4 regions of the Aneurinibacillus uraniidurans genome follow, and region 3 is predicted to be linked to each of the others. Evidence: riboswitches for the same ligand, from Rfam matches in the RefSeq annotation. Region 3 holds a riboswitch; each other region holds the start of a gene.

Region 1 (5,408 bases), 970 kb from region 3:
AAATTGATCAGCCGAATGACTTCTGCATTTCCAAGCGCAAATCCAACACGCCACCCAGCCATATTGTACGTTTTAGACAACGTATATACCTCAATCCCGGCCTGCTTCATATCTGGATGAGCAAGGAAGCTTGGCGGTGTCACCCCATCGAATCCAATCGTACCGTACGCATAGTCATGTACGAGCAAAATGTTGTGATCAAGGCAGAACCGTACCGCTTCCTCGATCAGTTCTGGCGTCGCCACCGCACCTGTTGGATTGTTCGGATAGTTTAGAAACATCATCTTGGCCCGATCCGCAACATCAGGGGCAATTTTCGTAAAATCCGGGCGAAAATCGTTTTCAGCACGCAGCGGCATCATTTCCATTACCCCACCTGCCATCGCCACACCAGACCAATAATCTGGATAACCCGGATCTGGTACAAGGCAGACGTCGCCTGGATTTAAGAAAATGTTGCTTAACTCAACAAGTCCCACCTTGCCGCCAAATAAAATCGCCACTTCCGTATACGGATCAAGTTCTACACCGCGCTCCTGCTTATACCAGTGCGCAATCGCTTCTTTCAGTTCATCCCGCCCTTGGAAAGGCGAATATTTATGGTGCAGCGGATTCGCTGCCTCCCGCTGCATCGCTGCGACAATATGCGGCGGTGTGGGCTGATCAGGATTTCCTTGTCCTACATTAATGACATCATGTCCTGCCTGCACGATGCGGTGTACATTCCGGGTCAAACCGGCAAAAAACTGTGTCGGCAGTCGGTTCATCGCGTCCGAAGGTATAAAACTCATGTCTCTTCTCTCCTTACTATCCGAAACTGGTGGAAAATTACGAAAACATATTCGAAAACAAAAGGCGATCTGGCGAAGAAAGCCCCTTACTTTCTCCGCACATGCCGCCTGTATACACACGTTAATCTTTACGCATCGAGCGGGCAATGAAGTTCCCGATCATTTGCAAACACTGTACCATGACGATCAAAATAACAACCGTGATGACCATGACCAGCGTATCCCAGCGTTGGAATCCGTACGTATATGCTACGTTTCCAAGTCCGCCTGCACTAATCAGTCCGCCTGCCATCGCCGTAGCATCAATCAATCCAATCAATGCAATCGTAATCGCAAGCACTAAAGATGGACGTGCTTCTTTCAACATTACTTTAAAGATAATCTGACGGCGTGTTGCTCCCATCGCCTGAAACGCTTCAATGATGCCCGCATCTACTTCTAAGAGAGCAGACTCCATCAGACGCGCGATATAAGGCGCTGCATACACAACAAGCGGCACGATCGCCCCTTCTTTAAAGATAAACGTTCCTTCTGTCATAAATAAACCTGTTACAAACTTCGTAAACGGAATGATTGCAAACAGCAGAATAATGAATGGCACGGAACGAATAATATTAATAATCGTACTAACAATCTGGTACACGACACGCTGTTCCATAATGTGGCCAGGGCGTGTGATCACAAGCAGCACGCCGAGCGGGATCCCGATGAGTGTAGCAAAAAACACCGACAGGCCGACCATGTATAACGTGTCCTGCAGCGCGGGAAGATACAAATCCCACTGTGGGTCCATTCCATTAAACATGCTCAATCACCTCCGCTCCAATTCCTTGCTGCTTCACATACTCTACTGCGTTATCAAGCACCGCACTATCCCCATTAATGGCAATGACGAGATAGCCGAATGGCGTGTCCTTAATTTGGGTAATGTGGCCAAACAAAATATTCGGCTTCAATTGAAACTTCTCTGTCAACTCAGCTAATACCGGATGCCCGGTGCTTTCGCCAATAAACGTTAGACGCACAAGACGGCTCCCAGGCACATGCTGTACTCGATCCAGAAAACCTTCCGGAAGCTGATCATCAAAAATATTACGAATAAAGTTTTTGGTCGTCTGCTGCTGTGGACGAGAGAATAGTTCGAGAACGGTCCCCATCTCGACCACGTTTCCTTCTTCCATAACCGCTACCCGATCACAAATCTTCTTCACAACATGCATCTCATGCGTAATGAGCATGATCGTCAAGTCGTATTTCTTATTAATATCAAGCAAAAGGTCAAGAATGGACTCTGTTGTTTGCGGATCGAGGGCAGAGGTTGCCTCATCGCACAGCAAAATTTCCGGATCGTTCGCAAGCGCACGCGCAATCGCCACACGCTGCTTCTGACCACCAGATAACTGGGATGGATACGCTTGCGCACGATGCGCTAGACCAACAAGTTCGAGCAGCTCGTTTACTTTTTTCTGAACGTCTGCTTTTGGTGTTTTCGTCAGACGAAGCGGTGCTGCTACATTCTCAAACACGGTGCTAGAGGATAGTAAGTTAAAATGCTGAAAAATCATGCCGATCTTGCGGCGGGCCTGGCGCAGCTGATCTTGTGATAGTTTTGTCAGATCCGTCCCGTTAATAATAACCGAACCGGATGTCGGGCGTTCAAGCAAATTAACACAACGGATCAGCGAGCTTTTTCCGGCACCACTAAAGCCGATTACTCCAAAAATCTCGCCTTTCTCAATTTCAATCGTAGCGTTTTTAATCGCATGAACAGCCGTGTCGCCACTGCCGTATGTTTTAACTACATTGCGAATGGAAATCAACGAAGGTCCTCCTCATTATAATTTATATATAAAACAAAAAACCTCTTTTGTGCAGACAAAAGAGGGGGATGTTTAACTCTCTTATCTCTCAGAGTACGCGTAAAGCCGCTCCGCTGGAATTGGCACAGCTTATAGCATGATGCCGCCGCTGCCGGGTTTCATCGGGCCAGTCCCTCCACCTCTCTTGATAAGCTTCATATTAAGTTATAAATCAACAGATATGAATGTATCATGTCAGAACAATCGTGTCAATCAGAAAAAATTGCTTTAAACTGCTGATCAGTTATACCTGGATGAACAAGAATGCGCTTGAGCATGAGCGGTGGATCACCAGGCTGCACTTTCCCATATTTCGTCGTAAATGCCAGTTCATATCCTGCCTGTTTGACCATCTTAACGGTTTCCGCTGTATACGAGCCATACGGATAGGCGAAATAACGAGCATGAAACATCTCTTTCGATTTTAGCAGATCGGCAAGCACCGCAGCCTTCGGTTTCATAATCATGTTGCTAATCCACAATGTTTTATTATGCATGGCATACGTGTGCGATTGAATGTCGAAGACGTCCACATATTTTGGCATATCATCCCGGCTAATATAATCAAGTTCATCTGGATGAAAGCCAGAGTTACGATCTTGAATCGCATCGCCAATAGCAAATATCGTGGCGGTATATCCGTACTTTTTCAAGATCGGGTACGCGTACCGATAGTTGCTGCGATACCCATCATCAAATGTCAGCACGACCGTCCGGTGCGGCAACTTTATTTTTCCTTCTACATATTCCTGCAGCTGCGGAAGGGTAGCTGTATGATAGCCTGCTTCATGCAAGAACGACATCTGGCGCTCGAACGCTGCCACCGATAATACAGATGGATTGTCGCGAAACTTCTTATTTTCTTCGTCCCGCAGCAGATGATGATACCCGAGTACCACAACGCCCGTATCCGGCAGTTTTGGTTTTGTTTCTCCAGATACATGATACAGCGTCACACACATGAGCAGCACGAATAGAACGACTGCTGTTACCTTTTTCATGTTCCCTATATCTCCTGTCGCTTTTTTCTATCTTCTCTAGTAGCTTCTCTTTGCTACCGACCTTTATCTTACCCTGTTTTACAAGCAACGTCAGCAGATAAAACAGAAAAAAACCGAACAGCAATGTAGCTGTCCGGCTCGATGTGGCCATACGTTAGTTGTTAGTCGCATTGTCCGGCATCAGGGATACCGGGCGCTGCGGGAGGAATGTCGAGATCGCATGCTTGTATACAAGCTGCTGCTTACCTTCCGTATCAATCACAACTGTAAAATTATCAAACGCTTTAATCAGACCACGTAGTTGAAACCCATTCACGAGGTAAATCGTAACAGGCACGTTTTCCTTCCGCAGATGATTAAGAAACGTATCCTGAATATTAATTGTATTGGCCATGTTAAGTACCCTCCTATTTTTATCTTTAAGATTAAGGTTTATATATTCGGCGCTTGTCCGAACTTTCCTTCCGTTAACTTATAAATTGCTTCATAAGTCCCCGCAAGGTCTGTACCCGGTGTAAGATCAAACCAGACGATATCCTTCATCGCCCGGAACCATGTCAGCTGACGCTTCGCAAAGTTGCGCGTCCGCTTCTTCACAAGTTCAATCGCCGCCTCGCGTGTCATATGTCCCTGAAGATAGGCGATAATTTCTTTGTATCCTAGCGCCTGCATAGAGCGCAAGGAGGCATCATACCCCTGCTCAAGCAGTCCGGCTACTTCCTCTATCAGCCCCTGCTCTATCATCATATCAACCCGCAGGTTAATACGCTCATACAGAAGAGCTCGATCCATTGTTAAGCCAATCATCAGAAGATCATATGGCGACCGCTCGCTCCGCTCCTGATGTTCCGCCATCGACCGCCCAGTCAAATGGTGAATCTCAAGCGCACGAATTACGCGTTTCACATCATTTGGATGCAGTCTGGCAGCTGTCACCGGATCAATCTTCGCAAGCCTAGCATGAAGCGCCTCTCGTCCATGTACATCGACAAACTGTTCGAGCTCAGCACGATACGCATCATCTTGCCCTGCTTGCGAGAACTGATACTCGTACAACACCGACTGCACGTACAGGCCAGTACCGCCTACAAGCATCGGCAGCTTCCTGTTTTCGTTCAACTGTGCGATTAATTCCGTCGTTCGTCGTTGGAAATCCGCAACTGTAAATTCTTCATCAGGGCGGCAAATGTCGATCATATGATGGGGCACACGCATTCGTTCTTCTGCAGTCGCCTTGGCAGTCCCGATATCCATCCCACGGTAGAACTGCATCGAGTCGCCGGAGATGATCTCTCCATCATGTCTAGCCGCAAGCTCTAAGCTGAGCGCCGTCTTGCCAACGGATGTGGGGCCGACAATCGCCAGAACACGCTGCCTGCTATTTGTTGTCATCACGCATCACCTCCTGTATCGATGATGCCATATGTAAAGGTACGCTCTACTGCCTTCGGAATGCGGGTAAATCCAAGCCGTGCAAAATCCGGGCTCCGACTGTGGTTTTTCATCACAACGCGACGACGCGCCACCCGCATCGCTTCCGCCACCGCTTCCTCGGTAAGCGGCGTGTGATCTGCGAACGGTCGCAGGGGAGAGATGCTCTCCGATGCCTCAATGGGCACAAAAAACATCGGATCAAAGTATACAATATCAAAACTATTATCTTCACATTGTGCAAGAAAAGTCAAATGCTGCTCATTCCGCACTTCAATCCGGCGCATCGCCTCATCTAATTCCTGAATTCCGCTTTCGTATCGGAT
Region 2 (5,408 bases), 1.0 Mb from region 3:
TTGGGGAAACATCATCAAGCAATATCAAGAAGCTGAGCTTTGCTATGCAGGTAAAAAATAAAGGAAGCAGGCTTTCGAAAAGACAGTGGCTACCCGAGCAAATCCATTCTGGCGAAGAGAGTTTTTTGTAAATCAAAACGTTGTGCGGGGAGTGGGAGAAGGAAGGAGAAAGAGCGCCTGTATGCGCCTACACAGCGGAGGGAGAGCGGCGAACGAGCCTTTGCCCGCAATTCTTCGATGAATCAACATCGTAGTCCTTTCTTTGCGGGCACGTTCGTCGGTCTCCCGGAGCGGACAGTCCCCACTTCCGTGCAAGTGTACCGAAGCGAGAGCTCCTTCCTTCTCCTACTCCCTCTCACCAACCCTTGTTGATTCTACAAAAAGAGGCTAGATCGTCCAGTCGCTCCATTCACTTTTTTGCGCTTCAACTTGCGCAAGCCAGTCGGAAGTAGCTGAGAATAATTCGCGTCGTCCAGCAAGAGAGGCGAAGACATGGTCCGCTCCGTCAATTAGCTTTGTGTCACACCGTCCAGCCGCGCGTCGCCGCAGCGATTCACGATACAAGCCGCAATAATCGCACGGAATGTCTGTATCATTTGTGCCGTGTGCGACAAATACATCTCCATAAAATACAGACGCCGTATCAGCTAATGGCTGCACATGAGCAAGTGAATGAAAAAATGCAGGGCGGAGGGCATATCCGAGATGATCCGTCGTGCCTGTTTGTTCGGCTTCTTCATATGCATCACGGCCGACAATGCGGACAATATCATAAAATGGATGTGCAACTGGCGCCCATAAAATTAAAGAAGATACGCGCGAATCGCGATTAGCTGTCAGACGAGCAACGGCACCGCCCAGACTGTGTCCAAGCAAGGTAATGCGCGAGGCGTCGACACAATCGATACTTCGTACATAGTCGAGTACGTGGCGTGTTTGGGCAATGAATGATTCCATTGTATTGTCGCCATATTTCCCGCCGCTTTCCCCACATCCGGCATAATCAAACCGGAGCACGAAATAGCCTTCTTCAGCAAATCGACGTGCAGCCTCTACGAACAGTCTGTTCTGACCGATTCGGCTACCGACGAATCCGTGACAAATAATAATCGCGGGCCAGCGTTTATTCGGGTCGCAGCGTGTGTGGGGCGCTGGATAATGAACAGTGGCCGCTAATTCAATTTTATCGTAGGAAATGTGAATGACTCGTTCCATAATTGTCGCCTCCTGAAATAAAAAAATCCCTATTCTGTACGGAGAAAAGGGACAAGTGAATGCAAAAGTCCGCTTCCTCATCTGTCAGAACCACTCGTTCTGTAGGATGTGGCACCTTGCAGAATTGCTGGTTGCCGGGCTTCATCGGGCCTATTCCCTCCGCCGCTCTTGATAAGAAATGGATCACCATATAAAGTTCAACCGATATCGTTATGATTAGTATATATAAAAGCGGAATCGGGCGTCAAGGATTAATATAAACAATTCTTATTTATATACTATGAATTAATTGTACTAAAATACTGCGTACATAAACATATACCAAATAAAAACATGATAAGATAAAAAAAGGAGGGATGGCTGTGGATGCGATAATTTGGACAGGAATCGGCGTGTTATTTTTGTTAAGCCTGGCGGGTGTTATAATCCCGATCATTCCTGATGCACTGCTTGTGTGGATTGGATTTTTAACATACAAATTTGCGCTCGGTCATGTACCGTTAACGTGGACGTTCTGGGTTCCGATGACCGTACTGACAGCTTTATTGATCGGGGCAGATTTGCTATCGAACGCGTATTTTCTGAAAAAGTATGGGGGAGATAAATGGTCCATGATCGTGGCTACGGTCGGCCTATTGGCTGGACCGCTGCTTCTCGGGGCTTTTCTGGGGCCATTTGCGATTTTGGTTGGTCCGTTTCTTGCGGTCTGGGGCCTTGAGGTGGTACGAGGAAAAGGGGCCTTGGCAATGCGAATTGCGACTGGAACGGTACTCGGATTTTTAAGCAGCACCGTTGCAAAAATTATCATTCAACTGGTTATGATTATCTGGTTCCTGATCGTTGTGTTATAACGCGTATATAAGAAGAAAGAAGACCCACTGGCTACTAAAAGTCAGCGGGTCTTCTTTCTTCTTGTATGGCTTAGTGAATGTTGCGGTATACGCCGATAACTTTGCCAAGAATCGTTACAGCTGGAAGTAAAATTGGTTCCATGGATTGATTCTCTGGTTGAAGGCGGATGTGATTTTTTTCTTTAAAGAAGCGCTTCACAGTTGCTTCGTCTTCCTCGGTCATCGCCACAACAATATCTCCATTATTGGCAACCTGCTGCTGACGGACGATTACGTAATCGCCATCGAGAATTCCGGCGTCTATCATGCTTTCGCCTTGAATGCGCAGCATATAGACAGTATCCGCTCCTACCATGTTCTCCGGTAGAACAAAATGCTCTTCTACATTTTCTACAGCGGTAATAGGCAGACCTGCTGTGACTTTGCCCAGGACTGGGACGGTGACAGTCTTAATCCCTATTGGTTCAAGATCTCCTCTTTCACCATCTAGAATCTCAATGGCACGCGGCTTAGTCGGATCGCGACGAATCAGCCCTTTTTTCTCCAGGCGAGCGAGATGACCGTGAACAGTTGAGCTGGAAGCAAGCCCAACGGCTTCTCCGATCTCACGGACAGAAGGCGGATATCCTTTTTCTTTGACTTCGCGCTTTATGTAATCCAGGATGGCAAGCTGGCGGCTGGAAAGCTTTTTCATAGATTTACAACTCCATTCCCCACGGTATATTTTGTTCCTATTATATCAGTATTGTTCGCTATATACAAACATAAGTTCGAATTTTTGTTGACAAGAACACAGGTTCGGTTTACTATGATTTCAGAACGAACGTTCTTATTTTGGTGGGCGTTCTATTACAACAGGACAAGCATATAATCAATCATAGAAGCAGACATACGGGAAGGGGAAGTGAATATGAGCAGGAAGTCATTATGGATCGGAATGATCATCGGAATGTGTGTATGCAGCACGGCGAGCCTTGTATTTGCATCGATCGGGGGCGACCAGTCTACGAAGCCAGCGGGCATCGAGGTTACCGTTCAGGCCGGGGATACGCTTTGGAAAATTGCGAAACGTTATAACGAACAGGCGCATATGTCTACCCAGGAACTCATGTATTACATACAGCAAGAGAATCAGTTGAGCAGTGCTATTATCCATCCAGGGGACGTATTGATCGTTCCGCTAGAATCGTAATTACGAACGTTTATTCCATGCTAGAACTGTGTTATAATAATACTCATGTTTTATGAGAGGGGTTCACGCATGGTAACGGAAGAGAAAATTCGTCGAATTAACGAACTGGCGGCTAAAGCGAAAACGCCGGCAGGCCTTACGGATAACGAGAAGGCGGAGCAGAAAGCGCTTCGTGCTGAATATATTCAGGCTGTACGCCAATCTTTGCAAGTCAACCTCGAATCGATTCACCTGGTGGATGAAGACGGGAAAGATCTTGGTCCGATTTCGAAGAAGCACAAGCCGAAGCATTGACAAAAACCCTCCTGCTAGCCGGAGGGTTTTTTTAATACGTAGATGAGGAGAATATAGTATGAACGTTGTCATATATGCACGCGTCAGCACAGAGCGGAAGGAACAGGAGACAAGCCTTGTGCGACAGCGTGAGGAACTGCGCCAGTATGCGAGTCAGCACGGGTGGCAGGTTGTACGAGAGATCGAGGAAAAAGCGAGCGGATTCGAGATGGAGCGTACCGGCATGATCGAAGCGCTTGATCTTTTGACGAATGGAGAAGCGGAAGCGATCCTCGTACAAGATGAGACACGGCTTGGGCGCGGCAATAGTAAGATTGCACTTCTGCATCAGATTCGTAAGCTTGGAGCGCGTGTGTTCGCATGTGATAATGATGGCGAGCTGCAAGTCACCGAGATGGAAGGGATGGTGCTTGAAATTCTCGCGATTGTTGAAGAATACCAGCGCCGCCTGATCAATCATAAGATTTCGCGCGGCATGCAGCGGGCAATTGCGGAAGGATTCCGGCCGGAAAAAAACTTGAAAAATCTCGACCAAGGTGGCCGCAAGCGCAATGAACTGCCTATTGAGGAGATTGTACGTCTGCGAGCGAAAAAATTGACCTTTGAAGATATTGCGGTTGTGCTGCGCGGACTCGGTTATGAAGCATCACGTGCTACGGTGCATCGCCGCTACCGGGAATATGCAGCGGAACAGGAAGAGTAAGCAGTCCTCGGGACTCGCTTTCTGATCGGGTTCGTTGTATAGTAAGAGTTTGAGAACTTTACGCGCAGGAAGGATGAACAGAAAGTGACTGCGATTACGAGAAATAGCGTCGAACTTCTCGCTCCCGCAGGTAATTGGGAGTGCATGAAGGCTGCCGTAGTGAATGGCGCCGATGCGATATTTTTTGGAGTGGAAAAATTTAATGCCCGGGCTCGGGCTGATAATTTTCGGGTGGATGATTTGCCGGAGATTATGGCTTATTTGCACACGTATGGTGTAAAAGGCTATTTGACGTTTAATATTTTAGTGTTTGAGAACGAGCTGAAAGACGCACGTGAACTCGTCGATGCCTGTATGAATGCAGGGGTAGATGCAGTAATTGTGCAGGACTTCGGTCTTGTCAAAGCAATTCGGGAGATGTCACCGGACTTCCCGATTCACGGTTCTACTCAGATGACGATTACATCACCGGAGGCGGTTGAGTTCGCGTCACAGTACGGCATGGAGATTGTTGTGCTTGGACGCGAGAACAATTTGAAGCAAATCCGCACCATTGCTGGAAAAACTAACACGCCGCTTGAAGTGTTCGTACACGGAGCGCTCTGTGTATCCTACTCTGGCCAGTGCCTAACATCCGAGATGTGGGGCGGACGGTCTGCGAACCGAGGAGAATGTGCGCAGGCATGTCGCCTGCCGTATGATCTGATGGTTGATGGCGAACAAAAAGAGATGGGTAATGTTGCTTATTTGCTGTCACCGAAGGATTTGGCGGCGATTGACCTGATTCCAGACTTAATTGAAGCGGGCGTCAGCTCCTTTAAAATTGAAGGTCGGATGAAAACACCGGAATACGTAGCGAACGTGGTGAGCAAATATCGCCGCGCCATCGATGCGTACTTTGAAGGGAAAGACTACACGCCGTCTGATCGCGAAGTGCGGGAATTGCAGCAAAGCTTCAGCCGCGGCTTTACGCATGGATTCCTCGAAGGAACCAACAATAAAAAGCTCGTCGATGGTACATTTCCAAAAAGCCGGGGTGTGTATCTCGGAACGGTTAAAAAAGTGTTGAAAGATGCTGTGCTTTGCGACCTGGAAGCACCGCTAAAGCGCGGGGACGGCATCGTGTTCGATGCGGGCCACCCGCAGGAGAAAG
Region 3 (5,408 bases):
TCAAAGATTACTTCAAATTTGTACAGAAACACGGTTCTTCCCCCTTTTTCACCATCCGCGCTACCCGATCAGGTTACGCCAGCTGCTGAAGCACAGCTTCTACTCGCTCGGAGAAGGTTTGCGTTCCAACTCGCTGCGCGAAATGGAAGAAACTTTCCCCATCCTGCTTCTCTTCTTTATAGAACGCTACAAGCTGTAAGACGACATGCGGCAATTTATCCGCCAGAATACGTCCTTTTAGCTTCTCATTAAACTTAGCTTCCAGCCCTAATGTACCGCCAACAAAAACATCGAACGCCGCCTGCATACCATCGTCTGTCTTCACCAGCGCACCCTGGAATCCAATATCAGCAATATTCCGTTGACCGCAGGAATTCGGGCAGCCGATCATATGCATACGGATCGGTTCATCCAGCTCAATGTTTTCATCCAGGAAGGAAGCAAGCTGACGCATTCTTTCTTTCGTCTCCACAAGTGCAAGATTACAAAACTCGTTGCCCGTACAAGAAACCGCAAAGGCTGTGAACTGCTTCGGTTCCGGAGTTAGACGCTCAAGTGCACGTTCTTCCAAAAGTGCCGCCACATTCGCATCCGGAATATCTGTAAGCACAATGTTCTGGGAATTACATGTGCGAAGCGAGCCGTTACCGTACTCATCTGCCAGACGTGCCAGTTCTTCTAATTCATTTGCATCCAGACGGCCAACCGGAACGGAAAGTCCAACATAGTTCAGCCCTTCCTGACGCTGTTTGTGAACACCTGTGAAATACCCTGCATTCCAGCCGATTGTCCGGTCGTCTCCGGCTGTTTCCAGCTCACCTGTTTTCTCTTTCAATACAGACAGGAATTTCTCAGCTCCCCAATCTGCGACAAGAAACTTAAGTCGCGCATGATGGCGCTTCTCACGGTAGCCATAGTCACGGAAAACTTCCGTAACCGCAACCGATACGTTGACCACTTCCTCTGGACGGATAAAGGCGTCCAGCTTTTGTGCCAAATACGGGCGTGCTGACAATCCACCGCCGACCCAAATATGAAAGCCGATCACTTCTTCCCCATCGATCACTTTCGAAGCCGGAGTAAACGCCAGGTCATTAATTTCAGCGTGACCTGCATTGTACACATTAGATGAAATAGAAATCTTATATTTACGCGGCAGATTCGAGAAATCACGATTCCCAAGGAATGTATCACTCAACTGCTGTACAAGCGTTGTTGTATCAATCAACTCATACGGATCGATTCCTGCCAGCGGATTGCCGACAATCGTCCGCGGACAGTCTCCACATGCTTCAAAGGAAGACAACCCAACCGCCGCCAGTCGGTCAAAAATGTCCGGTAACTGCTCTACTGTCAGCCAGTGAAACTGGATCGCCTGCCGCGTTGTGATATCAACGAGATCACGTCCATAATCACGGGCAATGCCTGCAAGCGTACGCGCCTGCTCCGCAGACAAAATGCCAGATGGAATTCGGACCCGCATCATGAAGTACCCATCGCTTTTTGGCTTCTGCTGATAAACCCCTGCCCATTTAAACAAATCCATGTCTTCTGCTGGAATGGAGTCAAATCCATTTTTGGAAAAGTTGTTTCGGATATCCTCAATAATATCCAAGCCATCTTTTTGAAGCTTCACAAGTTCCATCTTGTTCAGCTTCTCCTTATTCGCTTCCCATACTGGTGTGTATCCCATCGTCATCTCCCTTTCTTCTATTGAATATGTGCCGAGCCAGCTGCGGCTGCGACTTGCGGCAGGCGGCGTATCAGCCCCTGCCCGCTACTACTATTGCGAACGATGTGCTGCTTCGATTCGAACCAAGCCAACTTCTCACGTAGTTTGACTACATCACCCACGATAATAATGGCCGGGGATGTAAAGCCCGTGCGCTTCACATCATCCACAATGGTCGCAAGCGTGCCAACGAGCGTATCCTGCTGATCGATATATGTCCCCCAGCGAACCAGTGCCACGGGGGTATCATCCCTACGGCCATGAAACACCAATGCGTTTACAATCTCCGGCAGATTCCCTACTCCCATATAAAAAACGAGCGTATCAACCGCTGTCGCCAGCTTTTCCCACTCAATCGTTGGCGACTTTCCTGCTTTTGCATGACCGGTGACGATAGCAAACGATGAGCCATGCTCCCGATGTGTCACCGGAATACCTGCATATGCCGGAGCAGCAATGCCTGCTGTCACACCCGGAACAACTTCAAACGAAATGTTTGCTTCTACACAAGCTTCCGCCTCTTCTCCCCCTCGCCCGAATACGAACGGATCTCCTCCCTTCAGTCGTACGACTTGTCGGCCTGCTTGTGCATAACGCACCAGTTCCTGATTGATCTGCTCCTGCGGCATACTGTGATTGCCTGATAATTTTCCACAGTACACAAGCTCGGCTCCGTCCCGTGCATATGTCAGCAGATGAGGATGGACGAGTCGGTCATATACAATCACATCTGCCTCTCTAATCAACTCTGCACCTCGTACCGTGATTAACTTTGGATCTCCAGGGCCAGCTCCTACCAGATATACTTTTCCTTTCCGCATCTGTCTCCCTCAATTCTTCAAGTATTTTTATGAGATTAATCAGCTTATAACGTACAAAAAGCCCTTCCTCGTAAGAGAAGAAGGGCGTAATCACCATAATGGCGTTCCCTTCTTCCTCATCTTCAAGCGTACGCTACTGGAATTGGCACCGTTCAAACCACTGCGGTTTAATGGTTGCCGAGGCATCATCGGGCCAGTCCCTCTGCCTCTCTGGATAAGAAAGAAGAATTCGTATTCGTTTAGTTGGTTTTATAATTGAATCTGATTATATACGCACTTTTTAGAAACATCAAGACTTTTATTTAATTCATAATTGATAATATTTAAGTCATATTAGACTTAAAATCTGCGTTTTTTGCGTGAAAACTCTTTGTTTTTCTTCTTTTTTAAGTTTGGCATCATTATTGCATAGTTTTATATTGCAATTACACATATAGGAGGTCCTTACCCATGTCTTATAAATTTGCCAATGTAAAAACACCAGTGCCAGGCCCAAAAGCACAAGAGCTTCTCAACCGTCGCCTACAGTACGTTCCAAAAGGCGTTAGCTATGGCATTCCTACATTTGTAGAACGCGCGGAAGGCGCACTCCTTACTGACGTAGACGGCAACACATTCATCGATTTCGCAGGCGCAATCGGTACAATTAACGTTGGTCACTGTGCACCAGAGGTAGTTGAAGCCCTGCATGATCAAGTTGATAAATACATTCACACAGGCTTCAACGTAATGATGTACGAACCATACATCGAACTCGCAGAACGCCTGGCAAAACTTGCACCAGGAGATCATGACAAACAAGTTATGTTCCTTAACAGTGGCGCAGAAGCAGTAGAAAACGCGGTTAAAATCGCTCGTAAATATACAAAACGCCCGGCTGTTATCGTATTCTCACGCGGTTTCCACGGTCGTACACTGCTGACCATGTCCATGACAAGCAAAGTAAAACCGTACAAATACGAATTCGGTCCGTTCGCATCTGAAATCTATAAAGCACCATACCACTACTCCTACCGTCGTCCAGAAGGCATGACAGAGGAAGATTATGACACATACATCCTCGACGAATTCAAAACATTCCTGAAAGGCGACGTTGCACCAGAAATGGTTGCAGCCGTTGTAATGGAGCCTGTACAAGGTGAAGGCGGCTTCGTCGTTCCATCTAAAAAATTCGTACAAGGCGTAGCAAAAATTTGTAAAGAGCACGGCATGTTATTCGTAGCCGATGAAATTCAAACTGGCTTCTGCCGTACAGGTAAAACATTCGCGATTGATCATTTCGATGTTGTACCAGATCTGATGACGATCTCTAAATCATTAGGTGCAGGTCTACCAATCAGTGGTGTTATCGGTCGCAAAGAAATCATGGACGCAGCAAACCCAGGCGAACTCGGCGGCACATACGCAGGAAGCCCACTCGGTTGCCGCGCAGCACTGGCTGTACTTGATATGATTGAAAAGCACGACTTGAATGCACGTTCTAACGCAGTTGGCGCTAAAGTTATGGATCGCTTCAACCGTCTTGCTGAGAAATACGATATAATTGGAGATGTGCGTGGCCTCGGCTCGATGTGTGCCATTGAATTTGTTACGGACCGTGCAACACGCGAACCAAACAAAGACGTTGTCACTCATCTCGTTGCTGAAGCTAACAAACGTGGACTTATTACATTAAACGCTGGTCTGTTTGGCAATGTGCTTCGCGTATTAATGCCAATCGTGATCACAGATGAGCAGCTCGAAGAAGGTCTCGATATCATCGAAGAATCACTCGAAGCCGCTGTGTCCGCGCTACAAACTCGCTAATCGATCAGACGAAAAGGAGCCTAAATCATGACTCAAAACGTAGAAAAGAAACACCTGTATCTTGCAGGCCAAAAGCAAGAAGCCTCTTCCTACAAACAGCTCCGCTCCCCACATACTGGGGAGGTCGTTGCTGACGTGGCCGTTGGAACGCGCGCGGACATGAAAAAAGCGATCGACCATGCAGCAGAAGCAGCAAAAGTAATGGCAAAAATGCCGGCTCACCGTCGCGCTGCCATTCTTCAGGAAGTATCCCGTCTGCTCGCTGAGCGCAAAGAAGAAGCTGCACGCATTCTTTGTCTGGAAGCCGCAAAACCTATTACTGTTGCACGTGGTGAAATTGCTCGTACAATCGAAACGTATCAGTTTGCAGCAGACGAAGCACGCCGCCTGCATGGCGAAACCATTCCACTTGATGCATCTGCTATGGGGGAAAATCGTGTAGCGTATACCGTTCGTGAACCACTTGGTATCGTCGGTGCGATTACACCATTTAACTTCCCGTTCAATCTGGTTGCACATAAGCTTGGACCTGCATTCGCAGCCGGTAACGTTGTTGTTTTAAAACCAGCCGATCAAACTCCGCTGTCTTCTTACTTCATCGCGGATTTGTTTGAAGAGGCAGGTCTGCCAGCAGGTGCTCTCCAGGTCATTCCTGGACCAGGTAGCGAAGTAGGCGATGAGCTGACAATTGACCCACGTGTGAAGCTCGTTACGTTCACAGGCAGTCCAGAAGTCGGTACACTAATTCGCCAAAAAGCGGGCCTAAAACGCGTTGTGCTTGAGCTCGGTTCGAACTCCGGTCTCATTATCGACGAAGGCTATGATATCGATCGCATTGTGAAACGTACTGTAACAGGTGCCTTTACATTCATGGGACAGGTGTGTATTTCCCTGCAGCGCATCTACGTACATCGTTCACTGTATGATGGCTTTGTCGAAAAGTTCGTAGCGGAAACAAACAACCTTCGCATCGGCGACCCGCTTGATGAGAGCACAGACATCTCTGCACTGATCTCACAACGCGACGTAGACCGGATTGCTGAATGGGT
Region 4 (5,408 bases), 1.2 Mb from region 3:
GTAAACAAAATGCCTCCGAGTGCAGCAAACACACCGGACAACACATACGCTGCAAGTCGCACTTTATTAACCGAAATCCCACTCAGGCGTGCCGCTTCCTGATTGCCCCCGGTAATATAGAGCACACGACCCGCACGTGTATACGTCAGAAATACGTGTACAGTGAAAACCGCGATCAGCATGATCACAACTGGCACGGGAACACCTACAATTTTTCCCTGGCCAATCCAGAGAAAAGATTGACTCAGCACACCTGGTGCAACCGAGCCATCCGGCAATGGCATATTGTTATAGATCGAGAAGCCCTGGCTGTATGTTTTATGCAAGCCTGCAATGATATACAGCATGCCCAATGTCGCTAACAGATCCGGAATACGGATTTTCACGATGAGGAAAGCATTGATCAGTCCGACGAGTGCACCTAATGCGAGCGGAATCAGAATAACCAGTATGAGCGGTAGCTGATACCATACCATTAATGATGCCGTAACCATTGTAACGAGCGACACCGTTGAACCAACTGATAGATCGAATCCATCCACAATGAGCGAGAACGTGACACCAATCGCTACCAGTGTTGTAATGGAAATCGAGCGTAAAATATCAGTCAAGTTGTCATACGTAAGAAAATTCGGGTTAACGATGCTAAAAAACACAAGCACCGCCACAATAACAAGAATAGCCCCATACTTATACGAAAAATCCAGTACTTTATTCATCAGTCCGTTCCTCCACTTGCATACAGTAAAATCGTCTCTGGTGTAACGTCTTGCCCCACTAGCTCTTTGACAATGCGTCCATCACACATAACGAGCACGCGATCTGAGATGCCAACAATCTCTGCGATTTCACAGGAGAAGTACACAATCCCTTTTCCCGCCTGTGCGAGCTTGCCAATCAGGTTGAAAATATCACGTTTGGCCCCAATATCGACTCCTTTAGTCGGCTCATCGAACAAAAACACATCGGCATCTGTCGCCAGCCATTTACCAATCACGACTTTTTGCTGGTTGCCACCGCTTAAAAATCCCACGGTTTCTTCTTCATGCGGCGTTTTAATTCCAAGGTCAGTAATCATCGCCTGGGCATGTGCTTTTTCCCGACTTCGCTGAACGAATCCGCTTCGACTAAACGCTTTAAGCACGGGTAGCGTGAGATTCGTCCGTACACTCTCCGTTACAAGAATGCCTTCTTTGCGTCGCTCTTCTGGTACGAGCACGATACCGGCTTTTACTGCATCCGCCGGTTCGCGCAGGCGCACGGCATTGCCGCGCAACAAAATCTCTCCTCCATCCGCTGCATCTGCACCGAATAAGAGACGGGATAATTCTGTTTTACCGGCACCCACTAATCCGACAACCCCCACAATTTCGCCGCTTCGCACCGTAAAATCTACTCCGCGTACCCTGGTACCTCGACGCAGTTCTCGCACATCAAGTAACGTCTCACCAATGACCGTCTTCACTTTTGGGTATTCTTCGGTAAAGGATGCACCGAGCATCGCTTCGACAATTTCTGGAATGTCAATATCCGTTTTTGCCTTCGTCCAAATATGGCAGCCATCGCGCATAACGGTAACGGTGTCACATATCTGCATAATTTCTGGAAGACGGTGTGAGATGAAAATACAAGCAACATCCTCGTCTTTCAATTGATTCATAATCCGGAACAGACGCTCTGCCTCCTCAATGCTTAAAGGGGCTGTTGGCTCGTCGAAAATCACGCATTTCGCCTGTTGTGACACCGCTCGAGCAATAAGGACAATCTGTTTCTCCGAAAGCGTTAACTCCTCCACCTTCTTACGCACCGGAATCTCGTAGCCAATCCTACGTAAAATGTCGTCCGCCTCTTTATACATGGAGCCCCAGTTCAGAAAACGACGTCTGCCACGTTCTGGTCCTCGGTCGAGTAAAATATTTTCCGCCACGGTCAGTGATGGAACGAGCGCTGTATCTACTTCCTGATACACACAGTGGATGCCCTGTGCCTTAGCATCTGCCGGGCTGCTAATTGATAGCGTCTGTCCATCGAGTTCAATCATCCCGCCATCTGTCTGATACGCGCCGGAAAGTATTTTCATCAGTGTACTTTTTCCTGCTCCATTTGCGCCGAGCAGCGCATGAATGTGACCAGCCTGTACGGTCAGGCTAACGCCCTGAAGTGCTGGCACGCCGGAAAACGATTTTGTAATGTCTGTCATGATAAGACGTGCTGCCTGCTGTGCCATCTTGTCTCCCCCTTGCTGGTTCTCGGATAAGGAATGTGCCCCACCTGCTTGATAAAAGTAGGCAGGGCCTCCCCTAGCTTATTTTTTCATCCAGTCTGCTATGCCTTGCGTGCTGTTGCCCCACGCTTTGATATGCTGACTCAGTTGATCGGTTGTTACTTTTTCTTTCGGAAGTTCTTCACGATTAACTACTACCGGGTTTAGCACCACATTATCCGGTGTTTTATCGCCATGAATTTTTTGTGCCGCATATCGCACTTGTACACGTCCGATGTCTTTCGGGTCTACCGCTGCTGATGTTACCCATGGACCATTCGGATTTTGGATCATCTGTAGATCTTCGTCGCTCATGTCGATGCCGTATACTTTAATGTCCGTACGTCCAGCTTGCTCGATCGCACGAGTTGCACCTTTTGCGAATTCATCCCACGCTGCCCATACTGCGGTGATCTCACCTTTGTTCGGGTATTTTTTCAGAATCGCTTCCATCTGTGCCTGTGTATCCAGTGCTGTGTTTTGTGTTGCCGCACCGAATGTGGCTACTTCTTTGATACCAGGGTTGCTAGCCATAAATTCTTTGTAAGCAGCCTGACGACGTTCCATCGGTGCGTAGCCCGCTACCCAGATTTTTACGATGTTAGCTTTGCCACCTGCATCTTTTGCGAGTTTATCCAGCGTTAATTTTGTCAGTTGCTTATCGTCTTGCTGCAGAACCGTTACGCCCGGAGCTTTAACGTCGGCATCGAATACGACAACCGGAATGTGTTTGGCAACAGCATTTTGTACCCCATTTAGCAGAGCGGCAGGTGTACCGTGGTCAATCAAAATCGCATCAAACTTCTGGTTAATGGCTGCATCCAGATTAGAAGACATACGTCCAAGATCGTTATCCGCTGCAAACACCGTTACCTGTCCGCCGAATTTTTCAGCTTCTGTTTTGACCCCACTAATGTACTGAGAAGAAAAGGTACCGAGATTTTGCTGCATAACAAGCGCGATCCGCTTTCCTGCAAGTGGCCCTGTTGCGGCTTCTTTCTTTTCACCTGTTCCGCCAGCCGGTTGTTGGCCGCATCCTGCTGCGAACGCTGCCAGTAGCGTAATCAGCAGAACGGCAATGAGTTGTTTTGTCTTTGTTACCATGCTCATACTCCCCTTTTTACTTGTGATAAATATAAAAGGCCTCTCTTTGGTACACAAAGAGAGGCCCCCACTTATAAAGCATCGGTAGCCTCTCATCTCCCAGGATTACTCCTGCAGGAATTAGCACCTTGCCTGTGCGAACACAGGCAGGTTGCCGGGCATCATCGGGCCAGTCCCTCCGCCTTCTCTCGATGAGAGTCAAAATCGAATTGCGTATGTGATTTGTTGGAACTAATCATAGCGCCTACCAAATTATTCTGTCAACAAGTTTTTTCACAAACTTTTAAAGCAGTGCTTGGAATTCTTGAGCCTGTATAAAGTGTGGCGGCGGGTATGGGAGAAGGAATGAGCAACGCGTAAAAGCGTTCATTGCTCATTCCTTCTCCCATACCGGCATAGCTTTATATAACTCAAAACCAAGCACATCTCTTGATCTTCTAGCTTTTTATTCTTTCACAAAGTAAAACGCAGAGAGAAAAAGTTTCGTTGGTAGAGGGGATGGCAAAAGAGAACGAACCCGTCCTTTTGTTTTCCCTACCCAGCTTTTTCTCCAGTAGAGCGAATCAGGATGGCAACCCCAGCGTTTATCCCCTCTGAGTTTTTACCATCCCCTCCGCCACCACCAAGCTTTTTTACTCTCACTTTTTTCACTCTCGCGTATTTTCACTCTTGACAAATAATTCGTACGACTGTTACATTTGGATTGACTTATCACGAGATGGTCGAGGGACGGGCCCGATGACACCCGGCAACCTGCTGCATGAACAGTAAGGTGCCAACTCCCGCAGAACAACGGTTCTGAAAGATAAGGATGCACACACATGTACACGTCCCTCTTTCTAACCAAGAGGGGCGTTTTTTGTTTAGAGAGGAGATTGAACTTATGTCCACATACCGTATGCTTACTGAACAAGAAGCAGTAGAATACGCGCGCAACATCCCCGGCTTGTTCCCAGCCGATGCAAAGCTTACAAGCCGTGAAATTGGGGATGGAAACCTAAACTTCGTATTCCATATCCAGGATGAGGTTTCAAACAAAAGCATTATTTTCAAGCAGGCTCTTCCGTATGCACGTGTCGTCGGAGAATCGTGGCCGCTCACACTTGACCGTGCCCGTATCGAAAGCGAAGCATTAATTCTCCAAGATGAGCTATGTCCTGGTTTCGTGCCGAAAGTGTACCACTATGACATCGAAATGGCCCTTACCGTAATGGAAGATTTGTCTGCATACGAAATTATGCGCAAAGGGCTTGTTGCTCGCAAGTATTATCGGAATTTTGCAAATCATATTGGTACTTTTCTGGCGCGCACCTTGTTCCTAACGTCTGATCTGGCATTGCATCCGTACGAGAAGAAACAACGTGTTGTCTCCTTCTCTAATCCTGAATTATGCAAAATTACGGAAGACCTCGTGTTTACCGATCCGTATTACGATGCAGCAACGAACAGCTTCAATCCGCTTATTCGTGAACAAGCAGAAGCACTCTGGCATGATGACGCATTGAAACTGGAAGTCGCAAAGCTGAAAGAAGGCTTTCTCACGCGCACGCAGGCACTGCTGCATGGTGATCTGCATACAGGAAGCATCATGGTAACAGAAGAAGACACGAAAGTTATCGACCCGGAGTTTGCCTACTACGGTCCAATGGGCTTCGATATCGGTGCAGTCATTGCTAACCTGCTGCTGAACTATGTGGCACAGGAAGGTCATGCCACTAATGTGCAGGAACGTGAATCATACCAGGCGTATCTGCTTGATACGATTACAGACATATGGACTACATTTGAAGCAGAATTCCGTACACTGTGGGCCGAAAAAGCGATCGAATCAAGTGCCGCTGTCCCAAGCTATGTGGATGATTATGTGCGTCGACTTCTGCAAGATACACTTGGTTATGCGGGCTGCAAAACGATCCGCCGCATCGTCGGCCTCGCCCATGTATGGGACATTGAAAGCATTGAAGATCCGACTGTACGCGCTCACTCGGAAAAGCTCGCCATCGCCATTGGACGAGAGCTCATCTTAAGACGTGAATCGATT

Evidence for each region. A riboswitch is a leader RNA that binds a small molecule or an ion and turns the genes downstream of it on or off. The one in region 3 is predicted to bind S-adenosylmethionine.
Region 1: linked by a shared signal. The riboswitch ahead of PO771_RS11585 (methionine ABC transporter ATP-binding protein) and the one ahead of cobA (uroporphyrinogen-III C-methyltransferase) in region 3 are both predicted to bind S-adenosylmethionine.
Region 2: linked by a shared signal. The riboswitch ahead of PO771_RS11285 (alpha/beta hydrolase) and the one ahead of cobA (uroporphyrinogen-III C-methyltransferase) in region 3 are both predicted to bind S-adenosylmethionine.
Region 4: linked by a shared signal. The riboswitch ahead of PO771_RS03130 (sugar ABC transporter substrate-binding protein) and the one ahead of cobA (uroporphyrinogen-III C-methyltransferase) in region 3 are both predicted to bind S-adenosylmethionine.

Annotation. Positions count from the first base shown of each region.
Region 1 is NZ_CP116902.1:2,321,997-2,327,404, forward strand. Features, by position in the region: gene PO771_RS11575 (pyridoxal phosphate-dependent aminotransferase) at 1-791, opposite strand, end outside; gene PO771_RS11580 (methionine ABC transporter permease) at 913-1,596, opposite strand; gene PO771_RS11585 (methionine ABC transporter ATP-binding protein) at 1,589-2,611, opposite strand; SAM riboswitch class I at 2,690-2,805, opposite strand; gene PO771_RS11590 (polysaccharide deacetylase family protein) at 2,860-3,651, opposite strand; gene hfq (RNA chaperone Hfq) at 3,806-4,045, opposite strand; gene miaA (tRNA (adenosine(37)-N6)-dimethylallyltransferase MiaA) at 4,084-5,043, opposite strand; gene PO771_RS11605 (class I SAM-dependent methyltransferase) at 5,043-5,408, opposite strand, start outside.
Region 2 is NZ_CP116902.1:2,256,623-2,262,030, reverse strand. Features, by position in the region: gene PO771_RS11285 (alpha/beta hydrolase) at 388-1,215, opposite strand; SAM riboswitch class I at 1,290-1,393, opposite strand; gene PO771_RS11280 (DUF456 domain-containing protein) at 1,578-2,066, shown strand; gene lexA (transcriptional repressor LexA) at 2,137-2,760, opposite strand; gene yneA (cell division suppressor protein YneA) at 2,977-3,258, shown strand; gene PO771_RS11265 (DUF896 domain-containing protein) at 3,328-3,552, shown strand; gene PO771_RS11260 (YneB family resolvase-like protein) at 3,611-4,255, shown strand; gene PO771_RS11255 (U32 family peptidase) at 4,400-5,408, shown strand, end outside.
Region 3 is NZ_CP116902.1:3,293,923-3,299,330, forward strand. Features, by position in the region: gene PO771_RS16470 (DUF3906 family protein) at 1-32, opposite strand, end outside; gene PO771_RS16475 (nitrite/sulfite reductase) at 74-1,693, opposite strand; gene cobA (uroporphyrinogen-III C-methyltransferase) at 1,711-2,553, opposite strand; SAM riboswitch class I at 2,667-2,774, opposite strand; gene gabT (4-aminobutyrate--2-oxoglutarate transaminase) at 3,004-4,359, shown strand; gene PO771_RS16490 (aldehyde dehydrogenase family protein) at 4,387-5,408, shown strand, end outside.
Region 4 is NZ_CP116902.1:605,485-610,892, reverse strand. Features, by position in the region: gene PO771_RS03140 (ABC transporter permease) at 1-722, opposite strand, end outside; gene PO771_RS03135 (sugar ABC transporter ATP-binding protein) at 719-2,227, opposite strand; gene PO771_RS03130 (sugar ABC transporter substrate-binding protein) at 2,306-3,367, opposite strand; SAM riboswitch class I at 3,457-3,565, opposite strand; SAM riboswitch class I at 4,073-4,179, shown strand; gene mtnK (S-methyl-5-thioribose kinase) at 4,251-5,408, shown strand, end outside.